2 regions of the Pontibacterium sp. genome follow, and region 2 is predicted to be linked to the other one. Evidence: predicted binding sites of a transcription regulator. Region 2 holds the regulator's gene; the other holds the start of a gene.
The links. Region 2 encodes sigma-54, which starts transcription at its own class of promoters, with help from an activator protein. Its sites were predicted from a motif close to TGGCACNNNNNTTGCTNT; they were not measured.

Region 1 (4,805 bases), on a different contig from region 2:
AGGCTGATACCAAAGGTCGCCAGCAAGGTTTCCAACGGACGTCCGTGCAGGAAGCGAATTACGCCCCGCTCAATCATCACACCCACCAGACCGGATACCAGAAACGCCAGCGGAATCGCCACCCACAGGGAGTATTCAATCGCATTGGGCATCATCAGCTGCACCACATAGGTGGTGTAGGCGCCCAGCATGATCATTTCGCCGTGGGCCATATTGATCACGCCCATCACCCCAAAGGTGATCGCCAGACCAATCGCCGCCAGCAACAGCACCGAGCCAAGACTCAAACCAAAAAACAGCTGATCAACAAAGTCATAGACTTCGATCCGTTGATTGATCGAATCCAGCGCCTTGTTCGCCGCCGCTTTCACTTCCTTTTGTGGATCGTGCGCCGCCAGTGCGGTCAGTCGGTTACGGACATCATTTTCCAGACTGTCCGCCAACACGTTAACGGCGGCCAGTCGCTCCGCTGCCACCGTCGATTCGGTTTGGTGCATCGCCAGCGCCAGATCCATCATCGCCTGCACGTCGCGGTTTTCTTCCGATAAGCGAGCATCCTGAATCGTCGCAACCGTAGAAGCATCCAAATCACTCAGCAGAGAACGTACTGCCGATAAACGCTGCTCAGCGTCGGGATGGCTAATCTGCAGACGGGCAATCACACCGCGCAGATACACGCGCAATCGATTGTTCACACGTATTTTTTTAATCTGTTTTTTGGTCAGATCAGAGAGCGGTTCGGCGGTAAACGGATCTTCGATGACAGCATCGCCGTTCACTTTTTTATAACCCACCACCTGTTTACTGGTTTTTACAAAATACAGCTCACCCGCCAGCATCGTCTTGAACAGTGGCAACACGTTTACGCCACCGACCTGTTCAAGCTGTTTCAATACGGGCAGTGCCTTGGACAGTTTTACCTGTGTCAGCTCCAGCAACAGGGATTCTGTCGTCACCGACGATCCCGCTGCTGAAGCAGAGGAAGAAGTTTGGGCAGAGTGTGTGAATTCAGCTGCCTGAACGGAGATAAATGACGCAGCCAAAAAGCAGCAAACTATCGCTAGCAAGCGTCTCATGGATCTTCTCCAAAATAGGGTTTGCTCGGGAAACATAAGCAAAAGAAAGAGAACGTGGCGCCCGACAGTCCATCGGGTGCCACATGGGGCTACGTACCTGCGATAAACAGATCACGTAGCAACTGCGAGGGATACCGCTTATTTAGCCTGAGCAACACACGCCTGAGTCTGGGTGTTGTAGTTGCCGCATTTCACCGGAGAGGTCCAGTCAGAGATCAGATCTTTAGAACCCGGCAGGTAGTCGGACCATGCATCACCCGGTACAACACCTTCCGTCTCCCAAACCACTTCCAGCTGACCGTCATCCTGAATCTCACCGATCAGTACCGGCTTGCTCAGGTGGTGGTTCTTGTTCATCACTGCCGTGCCGCCTGTCAGGTTAGGGGTTTCCTGACCGATCATCGCCTGTTCAACCGCATCCACTTCGGTAGAACCTGCCTTTTTCACCGCATTTGCCCACATGTTGAAGCCAATATAGGTCGCTTCCATTGGGTCATTGGTCACGCGATCCGCACTGGTGAAAGCTTTCCATTTATTGATAAAGGCGGAGTTCGCTTCGTTATCAACACTCTGGAAGTAGTTCCATGCAGCCAGATGGCCAACCAGTGGTTTGGTATCAATACCGGACAGTTCCTCTTCACCAACAGAGAACGCAACAACCGGGATATCTTCAGAGGATACGCCCTGGTTACCCAACTCTTTGTAGAACGGAACGTTGGCATCACCGTTGATGGTAGAGACCACAGCGGTCTTTTTGCCGGCGCTGCCAAACTTCTTGATATCAGAGACGATAGACTGCCAGTCGGAGTGACCAAACGGCGTGTAATTCACCATGATATCTTCGTCAGCCACACCTTTAGACTTCAGGTATGCCGCCAGTATCTTGTTGGTGGTTCGTGGGTAAACGTAATCCGTACCCGCCAGTACCCAACGCTCGACGCCCAGCTCGTCCGCCAGATAATCCACCGCAGGGACTGCCTGCTGGTTTGGCGCTGCGCCGGTGTAGAAGACATTTTTGGAAGACTCTTCACCTTCGTACTGCACCGGGTAGAACATCAAACCGTTCAGCTCTTCAATTACCGGCAAAACAGACTTACGGGATACCGACGTCCAGCAACCAAAGATCACATCCACTTCTTCCTGAGTCAGCAGCTCACGCGCCTTTTCTGCAAACAAAGGCCAGTTTGAGGCAGGATCAACCACCACCGCTTCCAGCTTCTTGCCCAGCAGACCCCCTTTCTTGTTCTGCTCCTCCACCATCATCAGGACCGTGTCCTTCAGCGTGGTTTCACTGATCGCCATAGTCCCAGACAGAGAGTGCAACACGCCCACTTTGATCGTATCGCCTGCCACCGCACTGATGCTGATAACAGAAGCGCCCATTGAGAGTGCAATACCGGTCACGATGCTTTTGATTTTCATACCTGATCTACCCTTCATTTGAGAATTGGTTACATCACACGGCTCCGCTTACACCTTGCTGCGAAACGGTTTTGTATTGCATCCAGACTATTGAATATGGGCGATTGCGGGTATCGGGCGATTAACGCAGACAGGTACGTCATTTGACGTATAGGGGCGAAGTGCAAGCAGTGCGTGTGCCCTCACCCACTGTATGGATTCCCACGGAGGACCATGGGAACCAGTATACGCAGTCAGACCACCTCACTTCTCGTTCCCATGCCCCGCGTGGGAATGCAGACGGTGATACAGGTTAACCGCAGCAATACAGCAGTGATATACAATGTATCACTGTAGCCGTTTGTGAATTTCCACCGAGGCGCGTGAGAAACAGAAACAGGGCTCGTACCAACATATTGGATTGCCAATGAACAAAGACAGCATTGAAAAAGAGATAACGTCTGCTTTTGTAGGAGTCACGCTTGGAAACGGAATCGGTCTGTGGGAAGCACAAGCGATTGATGACTATGAATCCAAAGACGTGCAGGTTAAAAACCGCGAAAGAGACCAAAAAGAAGACTGGAGAGCGCTCAATTATGATGACTTACAACGCTGTCATAGCAGCCTTTCTTTTTTTGATGCGGACGGAATGCGATTTCATCTACCCGCCTTCATCATTGGCAGCATCAGAAATGAAGTAGACGACCCCATATTTCATCTTATTCAGCCAGATGAATACTCGATATCCAGATTCAGCACACTAAGTAACATCCAACGCAAATCAGTGGTGATGTATTTGAAATGGTGCCTTGAAAACGATGAGTATGCGTTTGATCATCCTTCCATTAAGCATGTGCTTAACGACTATTGGGCAAAGGAATCGAACAAGTAAAACGCCTTGGGCTACTCCACCGATAGTAACCTCAACGCCACTCCCGCCGCCGCTGTGCGATTTTCAACTCCCAGTTTGGGAAAGATCTGTTCCAGATGTTTATTCACCGTACGCGGGCTCATCTCTAGTATCTCTGCAATTTCACGATTGGTTTTGCCATTGGCGATCCAGTGTAAGACTTCAGACTCCCGTTCGGTGACGCTCAGTTTGATCTTGAGCAGGCTTGCTCCGGTAGGACGCTCACCATCGATCAGACGCACCAGCACCTCGCCGTTGTCATGCATTGCCACGAGCTTAAGTTCCAGTGGATAGGATAGATGGCGTAATTTTAGTGCCTGCTGCTGCGCCAGTTCCGGAGTTTCCAGCCACTGGTTGATCTGAGCGCCCAGATGTTTATTTTGCCAGTCCAGATCGACCTGCGCTTTCGCCAACAGTGCATAGGCCTGTGGTGTGCCCCACTGAACTTCACCGCTAGGGTTCACCGTCATCAGGTGTTGGCCGCTGTCATCCAGCGCGGAATGCACACTCACGGTCTGACGGGCATTAGCGAGATGCACTTTCATCCGCGCCAGGAGTTCGCTCGGGTTTATCGGCTTAGTCAGGTAATCCACCCCACCCGCTTCCAGACCTTTCACCACATCACGGGTATCGGTCAGGCCGGTCATAAAGATCACCGGAATACTCGCCAGAGCGGGATCAGCCTTGAGTGCCCGACAGGTATCGAATCCGTCCATGTTCGGCATGATGGCATCCAGCAGGATAATGTCGGGGCGAATCCGCTGCGCGATCGTCAGCGCCTGACGCCCTTCCAGAGCGACCAACACATCCATCCCCGCCTGCTCCAGCGCATCGTTGATCAGACTCAGCGCATCCGGCGAGTCATCCACCACCAGTACAATCTCTTTCCCTATCGCTGTGTTCATGTCGACTTTGCCTCAATATAGTGTGCGAGTTTTTCCAGCTGGAAGCTGTCAGTGAGCTGTTTCAAATGGCTAAACACCTCAGCGTTCAGCAACCCTTCCTGTTCGATTTGATTCAGACTGACGTTCACGCCCTTTCGATAACCCATCTCCGCAAACGCTTTCAGTTCCAGCAATAACGCGTGCTTAGGCAGAGTCACTCCAGGTTCTAACGCGTTAACCGTTGGGGTTGGTGCAGTTACAGCCGCCGTTGGCTCTGCGGTTTCCACATTGCGATAGATCCATTCCAGTTCCAGATGCTGGGCGGCCTTGTCCAGCAGGATATGATTGCTGACCGGTTTGATCAGATAGTCGTCGTAGCGATGCTGATAGTCGATAGCACGGTTACTCTCCTGCGCATCGGCAGACAGCATCACAATAGGTGCAGAAACTCCCCGTGTTCGGAGAGTTTCTGCCAACTCCAGTCCGCTCATACCGGGCATGGAGATATCCAGCAGAAACAGATCAGGCCGCACG
Region 2 (18,022 bases):
CTTAGGCGGGGACTTTTCAATCAGGCGGGCAACTTCTGCCGGGCGCAGGCTATGATTGAGGACAAAACGAATCTGTTGGAATTCGCCACTATCCAGCGCATCTGCAAGCTTTTCAAACTGTGTTCTCTGCGCTGATGTACTCATGCTGCGTTAACTCATAATCCGGAGGATAAACAGGGTAGGCTCCAATCTGTCCCAATTATAGCGGATTGTGACGAGGGGAATAACCCATGTGCGGGGGAGTGTAGCAAAAGCAGAGGTTTAAACCAGCCTGATTGCCGCGCTGGATTGAAACAATCTTATGTAGTGAAAGGGCTGGCTGCTCTGACACTGAGGATGGGTTGTGGATCGAGGGAAGATGAAGAGAGAGGGCTGTTGGAGGCGTCCTATTCTTCTTCGTCGAAGCGATTGTTGACCAGTGATTCGATGGCTTGCATCGCATCCTGTTCGTCATCACCTTCGATGCAAAATATCAGCTCGGTACCGATGCTGGCTGCCAGCATCATAACGGACATGATGCTCTTGCCGTCGACCTGGCGTCCTTCCTTGGCGATTTTTATATCGCTGGAGAAGCGGCCGGTTACGCCGGTGAGTTTCGCAGCTGCACGGGCGTGAAGGCCCAGTTTGTTGATGATTTCTAGTTTCTTTTCGATCATGTCGTTAGGTCTGTCACTTCAGTTCCCGATGGCGGACATGGACATTATCCATAAGTTTTTCAAAATGAGAAGCTAAACGGGTCGCCAGGTAGACTGATCGATGATGCCCCCCCGTACAGCCTATGGCCACTGTAATGTAGCTGCGATTGTTGGCGGCGAAGCGTGGTAACCAGCATTCCAGATACTCGGTAATGTGGTCCTGCATCTCCTGCACCTGATCTGATTCAGATAAAAAGTTGATCACAGGCTGGTCCAGACCCGAGTATTGACGCAATTCAGGAATCCAATATGGGTTGGGCAGGACGCGGACATCGTAAACAATATCGGCATCCAACGGTACACCGTGTTTAAAGCCAAACGATTCAAACTGCACTGCAAGTGACTGATCACTGCGGTCGGCAATGCGACTTTTAACCGTATCACGCAGGTCGTATAGGTTCAGACGTGTTGTGTCGATGCGCAAATCGGCCATTTTAGCGATGGGTTCGAGTAGCTGCTGTTCGAGCTGAATCGATTCCAGCAGGCCGCGATTATCGTCTGATAGAGGGTGTTTACGGCGTGTAGAACTGTAGCGCTTTAGCAGAGTTGCTTCTGATGCATCAAGGTAAAGCACTTCGTAGTGTGCTTCCTGCTCATCTTTTTTCAGTGCTTCGAGAATGGTGGGAAGCTGCGCCAGATTGCTCAGCAAATTGCGTGCATCAATACTGATCGCAATGTGCTCTGGATGCTGCGGATCACTGGTCATCTGAGCAACCAGTGAGGGCAGCAGGGTCGCAGGAAGATTGTCGATGCAGTAGAAGCCGATATCTTCTAACGCCTGAAGCGCTGTACTTTTACCAGATCCTGATCGGCCGCTGATAACAACAAGCTTCATGTCCCCTCCTGCCTGTGTGATGAGGTATTTCGTTAATTGCCCAGATCAGAAATGACGGTATACAGAGCGGCATCATCACTGGTATTACGTAGGGCACTGCGTACCGACTCCTGACTAAACAGCTCTGCAGCTGAAGCCAGCGTCTGAAGATGTTCGTCACAGGCTTCTTCCGGTACGACAAGGGTGAAGATCAGATCTACGGGCTTGCCATCAATTGAGTCAAAATCAATCGGTGAGTCCAGTGTGATCAGGTAGCCCAAGGCGTTCTGACAGTCTTGTAGCCGGCAGTGGGGGATTGCCACGCCATCACCGATACCGGTGCTGCCTAGACGCTCCCTGCCGAGTAGTCCTGAGAATACAGTATCAGCTTCCAGACCGGGATTTTGCTCGGCGATTAGCTGACTGGTTTTTTCCAGTACACGTTTTTTGCTTCCGCCCTCGAAGCCGCATAGGGTTCTCGAGGGCGTCAGTAGCTCTTGAATCAACATAGGGTGTGTTGAGAATGATATGACTTATTTGTGTTTTTTGAGTTTTTCTTTGTGCTTAATGATCTGACGGTCCAGTTTATCGACAAGACCGTCGATAGAGGCGTACATATCATCATGTTCGTGAGCAGCAAAGATCTGTCCGCCGGCAAGGTGAAGATCACCTTCTGCTTTCTGACGTTTTTTGTCGACGCTGAGTGTCACCTGGACGTTGGTGATATTGTCAAAATGCCGTCCCAGTTTTTCAAACTTGGAGTGCACATAATTACTCATAGATTCAGTCAGTTCGACATGATGGCCAGTAATATTAATCTGCATAGGTCTCTCCTATTGGCAGTGACTGTATTCGTCCTGTGTTTCCGTTTCCATTAAACCAGACGCTTGCGTTCATTAGAAGGCGGAATGCTCATTGCCTCCCGATATTTCGCAATTGTACGTCGGGCTACTTTAAATCCCTGTTCGTCCAGAAATTGTGCGATCTTATTATCACTTAACGGTTTTGCCGGATTTTCAGCGGCAACCAGTTTTTTAATCAGCGCTCGGATTGCCGTAGAGGAGGCGGCTCCACCATCGTTGGTGTTTACGTGGCTGGAGAAGAAGTACTTCAGCTCAAAAATCCCTCTCGGGGTGTGCATGTACTTTTGTGTCGTGACACGGGAGATGGTTGATTCGTGCATTTCAACGGCTTCTGCGATGTCATGCAGTACCATGGGTTTCATCCCTTCCTCACCGTGCTCGAGAAAACCTTCCTGTCGTTTAACGATTTCGTTTGCGACTTTCATCAGGGTTTCGTTGCGGCTCTGCAAGCTCTTTATAAACCAGCGCGCTTCCTGAAGGTTGCTTTTCAGGTAGTTGTTATCGGCGCTGTTATCAGCCCTGCGTACCAGATCGGCATAGCCGGAATTGATTCTCAGGCGGGGTGATACTTCCGGGTTAAGGTTGACCGTCCAGATACCGCGCTGTTTAGTGACAATGACATCCGGTATCACGTATTCAGCGGTACTGGAGGTAATTGATGCGCCGGGTTTTGGATTCAGCTGCTGGATGAGCAGACTGACCTGCTGCAACTGAGGTTCTTTGAGCCTCGCTTTACGCATCAGTTGACGGTAATCGTGGCTACCAAGTAACTTCAGGTAATTTCTGACGACTGTCAGCGCCTGCTTTTTCCACGCAGTGTCATCCGGGAGTTGCTCCAACTGAATTGCGAGGCAGTCGCTGAGATCTCGTGCGCATACACCAGGAGGATCAAATTGTTGAATGCGTCGCAGCACTGCTTCGACTTCATCCAGATCTAATTCCTCGATGCCATCCTGTTGACGCAGATGTTCGTGGATATCTTCAAGTGTAACCGTGAGGTAGCCATCGGGGTTGATACCATCGATCAGACTGGTCGCAATTAACCGATCCTGATCGCTCATAGGCGTCAGGTTCAGTTGCCAGTGGAGGTGATCCTGTAGCGTTTCTTCTGCGGTGTCATTGGATTCGAAGGTGCCTTCAGAGTCGTCTCGGCTACTGCCTGGAGCTGAACTCTGAAAGGTGTCATCCCAGCTGCTGTCGGTACTGAGTTCGGCGGGGATCTCATCATTCCAGTTATCGTCGGCAACTTGAGCTTCTTCTGTATGCTCCTGTTCCGCGTGAGCTGTCACTTCGGAATCCGGGGTTGTATCTGAGGCTGAGTCCGGCGTGTTTTTTTCTTCACTTGCCGGGGTGTCGGTGTCGCCTTCCTCATTAACATCCAGCATCGGATTGTTTTCAAGCGCTTCCTGAATCTCCTGTTGCAGGTCCAGTGTCGATAGCTGCAGCAACCTGATCGCCTGCTGGAGCTGAGGCGTCATGGTGAGTTGCTGGCCAATTTTGAGTTGTAGCGCTTGCTTCATAACTACTCGATAGAAACCTGTGCTGCGTTAAAGAAAAGTTCAGCTTGAATAATGACTTACAGTTGAAACGTATCACCCAGATAGGCTGCACGTACAGCGTTATTCTGCATAATAGCATCCGGAGCGCCACTTGCGAGGATTGTTCCTTCACTCACGATATACGCTTTCTCACAGATATCCAGCGTTTCCCGAACATTGTGGTCGGTGATCAGGATGCCAATGCCCTTGCTTTGCAAATGCTTAATCGTACTTTTTATATCGTTAACAGAGATAGGGTCGACACCCGCAAACGGTTCATCTAGCAGGATGAACGAAGGTTCGGTGGCCAGTGCTCGGGCGATTTCAACGCGTCGGCGTTCGCCGCCGGATAAACTCATGCCTAAGCTGTCAATAATATGGGTGATGTGGAACTCTTCGAGCAACTCGAACATTTTTGTTTCGCGCTGCTTTTTGTCCAGATCATGTCGTGTTTCTAAAATGGCTAATAGATTGTTCCGGACACTCATCTTGCGGAAGATCGAGGCTTCCTGTGGCAGGTAGCCGATACCGCAGCGAGCACGTCCATGCATCGGCAGGCGAGTGATCTCTTTTTCGTCGATCAGTACCTGTCCGCGATCAGCACGTACCAAGCCAACGATCATATAGAAACAGGTGGTTTTGCCTGCGCCGTTGGGCCCTAGCAGGCCAACAATTTCACCACTTTTAATCGATAGGGATACATCTTTGATGACCTCGCGGCCTTTATAACTTTTGGCAAGATGCGTTGCTTGCAGCTTACTCATTGAGCGTCCTTATCTTTTTTGGGCTGGATGATCATCTCTACCCGGCCGCTACTGCCATCTTTGCCATCACTATACGCGTCTACAACTGAAGTTTTGAGGTTGTAGAGTATGCGGCTACCAGTAAATGTATCTTTGTCGCTGATAACTTTAGCGTTTTTCTGAAGTGTGAGGTGTTCTTTCTCTACTTTGTAGATAATCGTATCGCCCCAGGCGTCGGTATATGGCTTATCGGTATCGGGCTTTTGGCGGAAGTGGGCTTGATTGCCGTACGCGGTAACCAGCTCAACGCCTTCTTTGCCTCGCTCCATTTCTACCCGGTCAGCTTCGATTAGCAGGGTACCCTGAGTGATTTTTACGTCACCAACATAGACGGTTCGACCGGTCCGTTCATCAATCGACGCACTGTCAGCGCTGACGTGAATAGGCTTCTCTCGGTCTTCCGGTAGCGCGTTGGCCGTGGCGCTGAGCAGCGTTGCAACCATCAGTGCCAGAAATTTAGTCTTCATTCTCATGCAATCCCTGTACGTTTGATAACAACTTAAGTGTTTTATTCTCGAACGAGGCTGTCATACCGGTAGCGTCGTAGCGAACGTTGTCAGAAAGGATGGTGACTGGTTCATCCGTTTCAGCCAGCTTTGTATCGGGGTAAAGCGTTAGTGTCTCGGTCAGAACCAGGGTTACAACCCCGGAACTGGTACTGTCTTTAACGCGAACATCTCCACTGAGCAAGGCTTTAATCCGGTCATCCGGCAGGGTGCCATGTTTAGCCGTTGTCGTCGTTACTGAGCCGTCTGTCCCGTAAAGAATGATCTCAGGAGTTGTGAGCTCGCTCTCAGCCCGGTCGGGATAGTGATCCAGGCGAGGAGTGGAGAATGTTTGCTCGAGCATGCCTTGGTCATCAAATACCCGTGTGCGGGTATCGGTTGCAAAGTAGTCTTCGCCTTGTTGTAGCGCTTGTGGGGGGCGGCTTCTTTCGCTAGGTGCAATACCTAAGCCCCAGTAAAGCAGTACGGGGCCAAGCAGAAGCGCAGCAATAATCAGGCGAGTGCGGGCGGTAGACACTAGAGGTATGGCTCCCATACCTGTTCAAGTTTGTCCTGGGCAGCAAGGATCTTTTCGCAGAATTCACGACCGGCTCCTTCGCCGCCGCGACGTAATGTGCACCAGTCAGCATGTTGTTGAACCAGAGGGTGGCCGTTGGGCACGGTGGCTCCAAACGTCACCGCGCGAATAGCCGAAAGATCTGGCAGGTCATCACCGATATACGCGGTTGTTTCTGCATTGTGTCCGCTTTTTTGCCATAGCTCTTTCAGTGCGGTCAGTTTATCTTCGCGGCCTTGCTCCAGATAGGTGATGCCCAGCGAGCGAGCGCGAAGTTCAACCTGAGAGGAGCGTCGGCCTGTAATGATGGCTGTTTCAATACCGGCTTTCTGTAAAAGCTTAATGCCAAGCCCATCCAGGGTATTAAACTGTTTCACTTCCTGGCCATCTGGAAGGAATAACAGCTGTCCATTGGTCAAAATACCGTCAACGTCGAATACCGCCAGTTTAACATCCTGAAGTTTCGTGGCTTGTTCGTCAGTTAGGTCCTGGCACCAGTTCATCTGGTCTGCTCCAAATTCTGTTGGTTTGTCGGGGCTGTATCAGAGTACGCCTGCTTTAAGCAGGTCATGCATATTCAGCGCGCCAATAGGTTTGTTTTCGTCATCGACAACCAGCAACGCATTGATTTGTTTGCTTTCCATAATTTGAAGGCACTCTGCAGCCAGAATGTCGGCTCGGATTGTGGTGCAGTCAACGGTCATCACCTGCTCAATAGGCGTGCCCTTCAAATTGACTTCGTGGTCTAGTGCTCGACGCAAGTCTCCGTCAGTAAAGACTCCGGTAACAACGCCGGCTTTATTCAATACTGCGGTCATACCCAGGCGTTTCTCGGTGACTTCGAAAAGTGCATTGTGCAGCGATGTGCCTTCTATTACACAAGGTACATCGTCACCACTGTGCATGACGTCTTCTACCTTTAACAACAGTTGCCTGCCAAGGCTGCCGCCAGGGTGGGAAAAGGCAAAGTCTTCTTTGCTAAAGCCTTTGGTTTCCAGCAATGCAATCGCTAATGCATCACCCATGACCAGTTGCGCGGTCGTGCTGGACGTAGGGGCCAGATTGAGTGGACAGGCCTCTTTTTCCACGCCTATATGTAAATTGGCATCCGCCGCTCGGGAGAGATTGGAGTCCGGTTTAGCGGTCATGCTGATGAGTGGAGCGTTCATCCGCTTGATCAGTGGCAAAATGGTCACGATTTCTGCCGTCTCACCAGAGTTTGATAGTGCCAGCACCACGTCTTCAGATGTGAACATCCCCAAATCGCCATGGCTGGCTTCACCCGGATGTACAAAAAAAGCAGGGGTGCCTGTGCTAGCAAGGGTTGCCGCTATCTTACGGCCGATATGGCCTGACTTGCCCATGCCGGTAACAATGATGCGACCGGTGCATTGGCTCATCAATTCGCAGGCATGTTGAAAGTCACCGTCCAGATGATTTTCTAGGTCTTTTACAGCTTCGGTTTCCAGCTGGATGGTGCGGCGCGCAGACGCCAGGAAGTCAGCTTTTTTGGTCATCTTTTTCTCGGTGCCCGGAATTAAACGGTCATATTGTATAGCAGTACCAGATAACCTGCATACAGCGCAGTCAGTAGGATGCCTTCATATCGATTGATCTTTGGTGGTTTCTGAATCAAACCGAAAGCGATCAATGCAACGGTCAGACCCAGCATAACGCTGTAATCCCTGATTAAAACGATACTATCGATCGCTAGCGGTGCAATAAACCCCGGAACGGCCATAACCGCTACAAGGTTGAATATATTGGAACCGACCACGTTGCCAATGGCCAGGTCATGATGTCCTTTAAGGGCACTGGCAACCGACGCCGCCAATTCAGGCAGGCTGGTTCCAATGGCGACGATAGTGAGGCCAATGATCAGCTCGCTAACGCCTAATGCCAAGGCTACTTCAGTCGCCCCCCAGACCAGCAGGCGGGAGCTCCCAGCCAGAATAACAAGCCCTAGAATCAGCCAGAAAACAGCATTACCCGTTTTTAGTTCGGGTAACTCTTCCTCTTCGTTGGCGCTTTCTTCCGGTGAAGCGTTGCGTTGAAAACGTTGGAAAAGATACAAACTGAGCGCCAGCATGGACAGCAAAATAACACTGTCGACCAGCGTGAGCTGGAGATCCAGAAGCAGCATGCCTGCAAAAACAGTGACAGCAAGCAGTAATGGAAGTTCTTTACGCAATACGCCGGATTTAACCGGAAGTGGGGCGATAATGGCTGTAATACCTAATACTAAAGCAATGTTGGCGATGTTGGAGCCTAATGCATTGCCGACTGCAAGCTCTCCTGCGTCATTGATGGAGGCCATGTAGGAAACCAGTATCTCTGGTGCAGAGGTGCCGAAGGATACGATGGTCAGACCGATGAGCATCGGTGACATGCCGAAGTTACGGGCGGTTGCAGCTGCGCCGATTACAAACCGGTCTGCGCTCCATACTAGTAAAACCAAGCCTGTAATGATTGCGAGTGTTGGGTACAGCATTGTGCATCTCGTTGCCAGTAAATAGAGGGGGCTATTAAAACAGAATGCGTGGTTTGATTAAACGCTGATAGAAGCGCTCAATGGAATAATCTATTGCATTGAGCAAAATTATTTAGTGTTCAGCTTTAAGGTGGGCGGTGGTATAATTCGCGGCCTTTTGAATCACGGTAATGCTCCTCCAGTCTATCGAACGACAGCATTTGATAAAAAATGTTGGCAAGGAAGGAACTAGCCACAACTCCCTACATCTATAGAGCCTATGGATAGCTTCGACGACGTCATCATTGACATACAAAAACTCAGTTTTTCGCGTGGGGAACGGGCGATATATAACAACGTGGATATCCAGGTGCCACGTGGGAAAATTACCGCCATTATGGGCCCCTCAGGTACCGGGAAAACGACGTTATTACGCTTGATCGGCGGGCAGTTGATGCCGGACAGCGGTTCTATTCTCGTGGATGGGAAGGATGTTCCGCGCCTGAACCGTCGTGAGCTGTTCAAGATGCGGTCGCGTATGGGGATGTTGTTTCAGAGCGGAGCACTTTTTACTGATATCAGTGTCTACGAGAACGTTGCATTTCCGATGAGGGTGCATACGGATCTCTCAGAAGAGATGATACGTGATGTTGTGTTGATGAAGTTGCATGCTGTGGGATTACGGGGTGCGCGAGACCTGATGCCGAGTGAGTTGTCCGGAGGCATGGCGCGACGTGTAGCGCTGGCGCGTGCGATTGCGCTGGACCCTGAATTCGTTATGTATGATGAGCCATTTACTGGTCAGGACCCGATCGCAATGGGAGTGTTGGTGAACTTAATTCGTCGACTCAATAGAGCGCTGGGTCATACCAGTATTATCGTATCCCATGATATTCAGGAAACGCTGGCGATTGCTGACTACATTTACTTGATTTCAGATGCTGAGGTTGTTGCCAGAGGGACGCCTGAAGAGATCAACAATGCGTCTTCATTGAAAGTACGCCAATTTATTCAGGGATTACCTGATGGGCCTGTGCCGTTTCATTTCCCGGCCGGGGATTATCAGTCTGAACTGTTGCAGGACAGCTGAGTATGCTGGATTTACTTGCCCGGGTTGGGCATAAAGGGCTGAAAAAGCTCGAAGCGTTCGGATCAGCAGGCATTATCTTGATGCAGTCGCTGATTGCGCGCCCGCAGCCGGCGATGATGCTGCCGTTGGTGATTAAGCAAATCCACTTTGTGGGTGTGTTGTCACTCATCATTATCGTGGTCTCAGGCTTGTTTATCGGTATGGTATTGGGGCTTCAGGGCTATACGATTCTGGTGGACTACGGGTCTGAACAAGCCGTCGGGCAGATGGTGGCTCTGAGCTTGGTGCGGGAGCTTGCGCCCGTCGTAACGGCGCTGTTGTTTGCTGGACGGGCAGGCTCTGCGCTTACGGCAGAGATTGGTTTGATGAAAGCCACTGAGCAGCTTTCTAGTCTGGAGATGATCGGGGTTGACCCATTACGGCGTATTGTTGCGCCACGGTTGTGGGCTGGCTTTATCTGTTTGCCGGTGTTGGCGACTATTTTCTCTCTGGTGGGGATATTTGGTGGTGCGCTGGTGGGTATCGAGTGGCTGGGTATCTACGAGGGGTCGTTTTGGTCGAATATGCAAAACTCGGTGGACTTTTCTGAGGATATCTTAAATGGCCTGATTAAGGCCGTGGTGTTTGGTTTTGTCGTAACCTGGATAGCGGTATTTCAGGGATATGACTGTGTTCCAACGTCGGAAGGGATTAGTGATGCCACAACCAAAACGGTGGTTTATGCCTCGTTATCGGTATTGGCACTGGACTTTGTTCTGACTGCATTAATGTTTGGAGATTTATAGTATGCGTATCCGAGTCTTGGAGATAGGAGTGGGTGCTTTCCTATTGATGGGGTTGGTGGCTTTGTTAATGCTGGCGGTAAACGTCAGTGGTCTTAATCTTGAGAGCAAAGGAACTTATCGTGTCTACGCGCGCTTTGAGAATATCGGCGGGCTTACTGAGCGATCTAAGGTCACTATGTCAGGGGTGTTAATCGGTCAGGTGACGGATATTCGTCTGGATTCTGATGCTCTGCAGGCTCTGGTGGAGATGGAAATTGCCAAGGATGTGGATTTCCTGTCGATCGACAGTTCTGCATCTATACTGACCGCTGGGTTGCTTGGAGAAAAATATATTGGCGTAGTCGCAGGTGCAGAGGAGGAGTTTCTGCAAGATGGCGATTTCTTCGAGGATACCCAGTCAGCCTTGGTGCTTGAAGATTTGATTGGTAAGTTCCTGTTCAACGAAGTTTCAGAATAAAGGTTTTTCTATGTTTAAGCAGCTTGTAAGCAAAGTAGCAGTACTTTTTACAGCATTTATGCTGACGATCTCTTTACCTGCAATGGCTTCCTGGGAGGAGGCGAGTCAGGTTGTCGAAAATGCGACTGGCAAAATGCTCAGTTTGATGGAAGATTCAAGCTTCCGTGAGGAAACGCGGTTTTCTGCGCTGGTATCTGAAATTGATACGTTGCTGGATCCGGTAGTGGACTTTCCTTATATCTCCAAGCTGGTTATGGGTAAGTATTACCGCAAGGCTTCGGCTGATGATCGGACCGAGTTTGCGGGTGTATTTCGTACCACGTTGCTAAAAACCTATGCTAAAGCCATTGTTGGCTTTGATATTAAAGGTTATGAAGTTGTTCCTGCGAAGACGAAAAGTCCTAAGCCGGACAAGCAGATCGTTACTGTTGAAGTCACCTCCAGTGCCGGAACTAAGTTTACTCTGGTCTACTACATGCGTAAGAAAGCAGGCGAGTGGCGCTTGGTGAACGTGAACCTGGATGGCGTGAACTTGCGACTGACCTTCAAAAATCAGTTTGCAGATTTGGCACAGAAGTCTCGTGGTAACGTGTCGCGCACCGTTACTATGTGGAAAGAGCAGATCGATCCGGATAAAGGCGCCAGCAATGGCTGAGTGGAAGGTCGAGCGTGCTGGTGACATGGCATTGCAGTTATCCGGTGTGTTGAAGTTTTCGGATATCACTGCAATTCGTGAAAAAGTCGATCAGTTGCTTGGTGAAATGTCTGGTGAGGTTGCTGTTGATTTTTCCGGCGTCAGCCGGGTTGATAGTTCAGCGCTGTCATTGTGGCTGTGCTCAATGCGCCGTGCTGAGTTATTAGGGCTGACGTTGAAACCGGTTAATGTCCCATCCGAGATGCAGTCCATTGCCGGATTAGTAGGGCTGGAGCAATGCTTCAGCTAGTTGAATACACATTAGAAGGCGATCTGACAGATCGCCTTTTTTGTTTCAATCCGGTATGATTTCGCGTTTATTTGAACACGTTGCATAGTTCGCCAGTTGGAGTATGAAATGCAAGCTGAAGACGTCAAACAGATCATCGAGTCTAAACTTGAAGGCTGTACCGCATATACTGCCGGTGAAGGGTGTGATTTTCAGGTGACTGTTGTCGGGGGGCTGTTTGATGGCCTGCGCCCGGTAAAGAAACAGCAGTTGGTTTACGGATGTCTGAATGAGTACATCGCTGACGGCACAATCCACGCACTAACCATCAAGACCTACACTCCCGAGCAGTGGGACGCGCTGCAAAAATAACCTTCCAATGAGCTTCAGGTAAGTCAATGGATAAACTGATTATTTCAGGCGGCACGCCGTTGCACGGCGAGGTGAAAATCTCCGGTGCGAAAAACTCTGCCCTGCCTATTCTAGCTGCGACTCTGCTATCAAAAGAGCCGATTAAGATTGGCAATCTTCCCCATTTGCACGACATCACCACCATGCTTGAGTTACTACGTCGCATGGGTGTCGATCTGGTGATGGATGAAAAAATGCGCGTTGAAATCAACGCGGGCACTCTGACAGAAACGGTTGCGCCATATGAGCTGGTTAAAACCATGCGCGCTTCCATTCTGGTACTGGGGCCGCTGTTGGCGCATTTTGGCGAGGCTGAAGTCTCGCTACCAGGCGGTTGTGCAATTGGTTCTCGCCCTGTGGATATGCATATTCACGGTCTGCGGGCGATGGGCGCTGAGGTACTGGTTGAGGCCGGATACATCCGTGCTAAAAGTAATGGCCGCTTGAAGGGGGCCCGAATATTCTTCGATGTGATATCTGTGACAGGCACCGAGAATATTCTGATGGCTGCTGCGTTGGCAGAAGGTCAGTCAATACTGGAAAATGTAGCACGCGAACCTGAAGTGGTTGATCTGGCAAACTGCCTGAACGCCATGGGTGCTGATATTCAGGGCGCGGGAACTGATACTATTGTTGTGAATGGCGTTGAAAGCCTTCATAGCTGTTGTTACGACGTGTTACCGGATCGTATTGAAACGGGTACGTTCCTGGCTGCGGCGGCTGCAACGGGTGGCAGTGTTAAGGTTAAAAACACTGATCCGACCACGCTGGATGCAGTATTGCAGAAGTTGACTGAAGCGGGTGCAGAAATTACCTCCGGCGATGACTGGATCGCGTTGGACATGCACGGTAAGCGCCCTAAAGCAGTTAATATTACAACAGCCCCTTATCCTGCGTTCCCAACGGACATGCAGGCACAGTTTGCTGCGATGAATGTGGTTGCTGAAGGGGTGAGTCGTATCAAGGAAACCGTGTTTGAGAATCGCTTTATGCACATGCAGGAGATGATCCGCATGGGTGCAAAGATCTCCATCGACGGCAACACTGCTGTAACTGAGGGGGTTGAGGTACTGCAGGCCGCGCCTGTTATGGCAACCGATCTTCGCGCATCGGCTAGTTTGGTGATTGCTGCATTGGTGAGTGACGGTGACACGGTGATCGATCGTATTTATCACATCGATCGTGGTTACGAGTGTATTGAAGAGAAATTGCAGTTATTGGGTGCGCGTATCAAGCGTGTGCCAGGTTAAATACAGGTATTGAGAGTAGCATGAAGCAGCAACTGACCATCGCGCTGTCCAAAGGGCGTATCCTCAAAGAGACCCTGCCACTGTTGGCAGCGGCTGATATTGTTCCGGCTGAGGATATCTTCAGTAGCCGTAAGCTTATCTTTGATACGAACCATGAGCATATCAAGTTTGTGGTGATTCGTGCGACCGACGTGCCAACGTATGTTGAGTATGGTGGTGCGGATATGGGAATCGCCGGTAAAGATGTGTTGCTAGAACATGGTGCTAAAGGCTTGTATGAACCGTTGGACCTGAAGATTGCCCGCTGCAGGCTGATGGTTGCCGGTATGAAGGGGGCGCCTGCGGTTGAAGGCCGTATGAAAGTGGCGTCCAAGTTCGTCAATATCACCCGTGATTACTTTGCTAAGCAGGGTGTACAGGTTGATATCATCAAATTGTACGGCGCGATGGAGCTGGCACCGATTATGGGCTTGGCTGATCGTATCGTTGATATTGTTGATACTGGTAATACGCTGCGAGCAAATGGCTTGGAACCGATGGAATCGATCGACGATGATATCAGTTCCCGTCTGGTTGTTGGGCAGGCATCGATGAAGATGAAGCACAAACAGATTCAGCCGATACTGGATAAGCTGGCGGCTGCCGTTGATGCCAGAGAGGCGGAGGCATCAGCATGAATGACCTGAGTATTACCCGTCTGGACTCTCAGCAGGATAACTTTGCAACAGAGCTGGACCGTCTTTTAGCGTGGGAATCTGTATCTGATGGTAAGGTCAATCAGATTGTTGATGAGATTCTGGCGCGTGTGAAAGCCGAAGGCGATGCGGCAGTGGTTGAATATACCAACCGTTTTGATCGTCTGCAGGTTGAGTCTATGGCTGAGCTGGAGATGAGTCAGGAGCGTTTGCACAATGCTCTCGACAATCTGCCAGCTGAGCAGCGCCAGGCGCTGGAAACGGCCGCTGAGCGTGTGCGTGGTTATCACGAACGCCAGAAAGGTGAGTCTTGGCAGTACTCCGAAGCTGACGGCACCATGCTGGGCCAGAAAGTGACCCCGATGGATCGTGTTGGTTTGTATGTGCCGGGTGGTAAGGCATCCTACCCATCGTCAGTCCTGATGAACGCCATGCCGGCAAAAGTTGCGGGTGTGGCTGAGATTATTATGGTCGTGCCGACGCCAGATGGTGAGGTGAACGAGCTGGTATTGGCTGCTGCTGCGCTGGCGGGTGTTGATCGTGTCTTCTGTGTGGGGGGCGCGCAAGCGGTTGCTGCTCTGGCCTACGGTACTGAAACTGTACCTAAAGTGGATAAGATCGTCGGTCCTGGCAATATCTTTGTTGCAACGGCTAAGCGTGCGGTGTTTGGTGCTGTTGGCATCGATATGATCGCAGGTCCATCTGAAATTCTTGTTGTCTGTGATGGCAAGACTGACCCTGATTGGATCGCAATGGATCTGTTTTCGCAGGCAGAGCATGATGAAGATGCGCAGTCTATTCTTGTTTCTCCCGACGCTGATTTTATTAGTGCAGTGGAAGCGAGCATTAATAAGCTGCTGCCAACGATGGAGCGAAAATCGATTATCGATGTCTCTTTGCGTGAGCGTGCTGCGCTGATTAAAGTGCAGGACATGGACGAAGCGATGGAAGTGACCAATCGCATCGCGCCGGAGCATCTTGAGTTATCGGTTGAAGATCCCGAAGCACTGGTGCCGAAGGTACGCCATGCGGGTGCAATTTTCATGGGGCGTTATACCGCGGAAGCGCTGGGTGATTACTGTGCTGGCCCCAACCATGTCCTGCCAACATCCGGTACCGCACGCTTTTCTTCGCCTCTGGGTGTATACGATTTCCAGAAGCGCTCATCACTGATTATGTTCTCAGCAGAGGGTGCTTCAGAGATGGGTAAAGTGGCGTCTGTACTGGCGCGCGGAGAAAGCCTGACAGCGCATGCCCGTTCTGCTGAATACCGTATCAAGAAAGATTGATCGCGACTGGGTGATCGACAAATAAAAAAGGCTCCCTGATGGAGCCTTTTTTATTTGTCTGAATTTATCTATGTCATATCAGCTGCGGCTGCGTGGTCGTTCAAAGATTTGCACTGTCAGAGACAGTTGCTGGTCGTTTCGAATGACATCAATGCTAATCTCGTCACCCGGTTTATATTTGGCTATCTGATCCATGGATGTCCGACGATCGCGAATCGGTTTATCGTTGATCGCAATCATGATATCCCCGGGTTGAATCCCCGCCTGATGGGCAGGTCCGTTTCGAAAAATACCGGCGATAATAAGGCCGCGGGTATCAGACATGCCAAACGACTCGGCTAATTGGGGAGTGAGTTCCTGCACTTCGATACCCAGCCAGCCGCGGATGACCCGTCCATGCTGGATCAAATCCTGCATAACCTGTTTTGTCAGGTTGGATGGGATTGCAAATCCGATGCCCTGAGAGCCACCCGATTTTGTATAAATGACGGTATTGATGCCAATCAGGTTACCGTAAGCATCGATCAATGCACCGCCTGAGTTGCCCGGATTAATGGCGGCATCTGTCTGGATAAAGTCTTCATAGGTATTCAGGCCCAGGCTATTGCGTCCTATCGCACTGATGATGCCCATGGTGACTGTCTGGCCAACGCCAAACGGATTGCCTATCGCCAGTGTCACATCGCCAACCTGGATGTTATCTGAGTCCGTGAGCGTGATGCTTGGTACGCCTTCCAGGTCAATCTTCAGGACTGCAAGGTCAGTTTCCGGATCGTTGCCGATCAATGAGGCCATGGCTTCTCTGCCATCTTTCAGTGCGACAACAATACTATCCGCACCTTCGATGACATGGTTGTTGGTCGCAATATAACCTTGTGGGCTAAGAATGACGCCAGAACCTAAGCTGGATTCGATGCGTTGCCGCTGTGGAGTATCGCGTTGGTCCAGGAAGTTGCGGTAAAACGGGTCATCAGCGAGAGGTTTTTTTTGTTTTACCAACGTCCGGGTATAGATGTTTACGACGGCAGGTGCAGCAATGTTTACCGCATCTGCATACGACACAGGTCCCTGGCCTCGAGCGCCAGCGGGTTGCAGGGCGGGCTTATCCGTCTGGCGGATCTCCACCGTGTTAACCTTAGGGGCAAACAGGTCCGGAAAAAATTGCAGCAGAACAATCGCTGCGAATATGCCGGTGACGACGGGCCATAGTAAAAAAGAGAATCTTCGCATTGTCTCGGGGTTGAAGGTTTAACGGGATTCTTGAATTATACGAAGATAACAATGGTTATGTGAATCTGAATCAGGATTATATGTCGATAAGTAGGAAAGAACTGGTCAACTATCTGGACCAAAGGCTTACGCCGGAGCGTTTTCGCGACTATGCGCCAAATGGATTGCAGGTTGAAGGGTGTGAGCAGGTGAGTCGTATTGTGACAGGTGTGACGGCGTCGCAGGCGCTGATTGACGCTGCTGTCGCGTGGGATGCTGATGCGATATTGGTACACCACGGATATTTCTGGAAAGGGGAAAATCCCTGTATTACCGGAATGAAGCAGCGGCGTATTAAGACCTTACTGCAACACGATATTAATCTGCTGGGTTATCATCTGCCGCTGGATGCGCATCCGGACATTGGCAATAACGCGGTTTTGGCCAAATTACTGGGAATTACTGTCACGGGCGGCCTAGAGGAGGGCAATCCTCTCAGTATTGGGCTGACGGGCAGGTTCGATGTGCCAATGAGCTTGCAGGAGTTGGGGGATCGCGTGAGTCAGGTTTTAAAGCGTCCGCCCATGCTTATCGCGGGTGGTGAGCATCGAATTACGACCATTGGTTTGTGTACTGGTGGTGCACAAGGCTATATCGAGAAAGCCATTGATCTTGGATTAGATGCATATTTGTCGGGTGAGATTTCAGAACCCACGGTGCATAGTGCGCGTGAGAATGGCGTTCACTACATCGCTGCCGGGCATCATGCGACAGAGCGCTTTGGCGCGAAAGCGCTAGGTGAAGAGCTGGCCCAAACGTTTGGTATTGAGCAGATGTTTGTGGATATTGATAACCCGGTCTGATCAGCGCAGTGTTTAGGCATAAAAAACCGGCCTATATGAGCCGGTTTTTTGTACTGGATAAACGAGTAATCATTCAGGCTGATTTAGTCGTTTCTTCAGTTTTGTTATCTTCTTTTTTCTCTGCGAAGTCAGCCGGATCAGCAGGGGTTTCTTCACCCTCCTTTTCACCTTCTTTCAGACCGAAGGTTTCAGACAATGTACCTTCTTCGTCTGGTTTTTTCGGTGCGTAATCCAGTGGCGCTTCCATTGAGCCATTGCTCTCTTCAGACGTTTCGGACGCTGTAGCATCTGCTACAACAGCTTCTTCAGGTTCTGCGGTCAGGCGTGGCTGAGCAGCTTCTTCCAGCGTACGGGTCGCAACGTCACTGCTGCACAGTTCAACAGAGCTTTTCGCCAGATGCAGATGAACCGCTTTGTAGCTATCGGTCAGGCTGCTCACCAGATCGGCAGTCTCTTCAAAGTGTGTTGTGACCTTCTCTTTGTATTCCGCCAGTTCACGTTGAGTTTCGTCCAGCTGCTCAATCAGCTCTAGCTGACGATTGTCATTGCCGCCAGAACGTCCCAGCAAATAACCAATCAAAGTGCCCACGATTAGTGCTACAACGGCGATGATCCATACAGTACTGCTTGCGTCCACGAGTGCTCCTTCTAGTCTGAAAGGGGGTCAGAAAAGTGTCATAAAACCTGTGACAAGGATATAGCAATCAGTGCTGAAAGCCCATATGCCCCGTATGTGCAGTATTGTGCTGTTTGCGCCAGATCATGGGTATAAGCGATTAGTCGCCTTTGCCCGCGCGCCAGTCCT

Region 1: the regulator sigma-54 is predicted to act here: its motif matches at 2,663-2,680, upstream of urtA (urea ABC transporter substrate-binding protein).

Annotation. Positions count from the first base shown of each region.
Region 1 is NZ_JBFGYC010000036.1:808-5,612, reverse strand. It holds gene urtB (urea ABC transporter permease subunit UrtB) at 1-1,076, opposite strand, end outside; gene urtA (urea ABC transporter substrate-binding protein) at 1,215-2,498, opposite strand; gene ABYW01_RS03695 (DUF6714 family protein) at 2,905-3,369, shown strand; gene ABYW01_RS03690 (response regulator) at 3,381-4,292, opposite strand; partial or broken gene ABYW01_RS03685 (ATP-binding protein) at 4,289-4,805, opposite strand, start outside.
Region 2 is NZ_JBFGYC010000011.1:4,066-22,087, reverse strand. It holds gene mgtE (magnesium transporter) at 1-144, opposite strand, end outside; gene ABYW01_RS01605 (HPr family phosphocarrier protein) at 387-656, opposite strand; gene rapZ (RNase adapter RapZ) at 670-1,530, opposite strand; gene ptsN (PTS IIA-like nitrogen regulatory protein PtsN) at 1,563-2,018, opposite strand; gene hpf (ribosome hibernation-promoting factor, HPF/YfiA family) at 2,043-2,333, opposite strand; gene ABYW01_RS01585 (RNA polymerase factor sigma-54) at 2,384-3,892, opposite strand; gene lptB (LPS export ABC transporter ATP-binding protein) at 3,949-4,674, opposite strand; gene lptA (lipopolysaccharide transport periplasmic protein LptA) at 4,671-5,180, opposite strand; gene lptC (LPS export ABC transporter periplasmic protein LptC) at 5,170-5,736, opposite strand; gene ABYW01_RS01565 (KdsC family phosphatase) at 5,736-6,278, opposite strand; gene ABYW01_RS01560 (KpsF/GutQ family sugar-phosphate isomerase) at 6,318-7,292, opposite strand; gene ABYW01_RS01555 (calcium/sodium antiporter) at 7,313-8,266, opposite strand; gene ABYW01_RS01550 (ATP-binding cassette domain-containing protein) at 8,526-9,335, shown strand; gene mlaE (lipid asymmetry maintenance ABC transporter permease subunit MlaE) at 9,338-10,120, shown strand; gene mlaD (outer membrane lipid asymmetry maintenance protein MlaD) at 10,122-10,577, shown strand; gene ABYW01_RS01535 (phospholipid-binding protein MlaC) at 10,588-11,232, shown strand; gene ABYW01_RS01530 (lipid asymmetry maintenance protein MlaB) at 11,225-11,521, shown strand; gene ABYW01_RS01525 (BolA family protein) at 11,630-11,872, shown strand; gene murA (UDP-N-acetylglucosamine 1-carboxyvinyltransferase) at 11,899-13,161, shown strand; gene hisG (ATP phosphoribosyltransferase) at 13,182-13,838, shown strand; gene hisD (histidinol dehydrogenase) at 13,835-15,145, shown strand; gene ABYW01_RS01505 (S1C family serine protease) at 15,224-16,375, opposite strand; gene ABYW01_RS01500 (Nif3-like dinuclear metal center hexameric protein) at 16,456-17,217, shown strand; gene ABYW01_RS01495 (YhcB family protein) at 17,291-17,854, opposite strand; gene ABYW01_RS01490 (FadR/GntR family transcriptional regulator) at 17,994-18,022, opposite strand, start outside.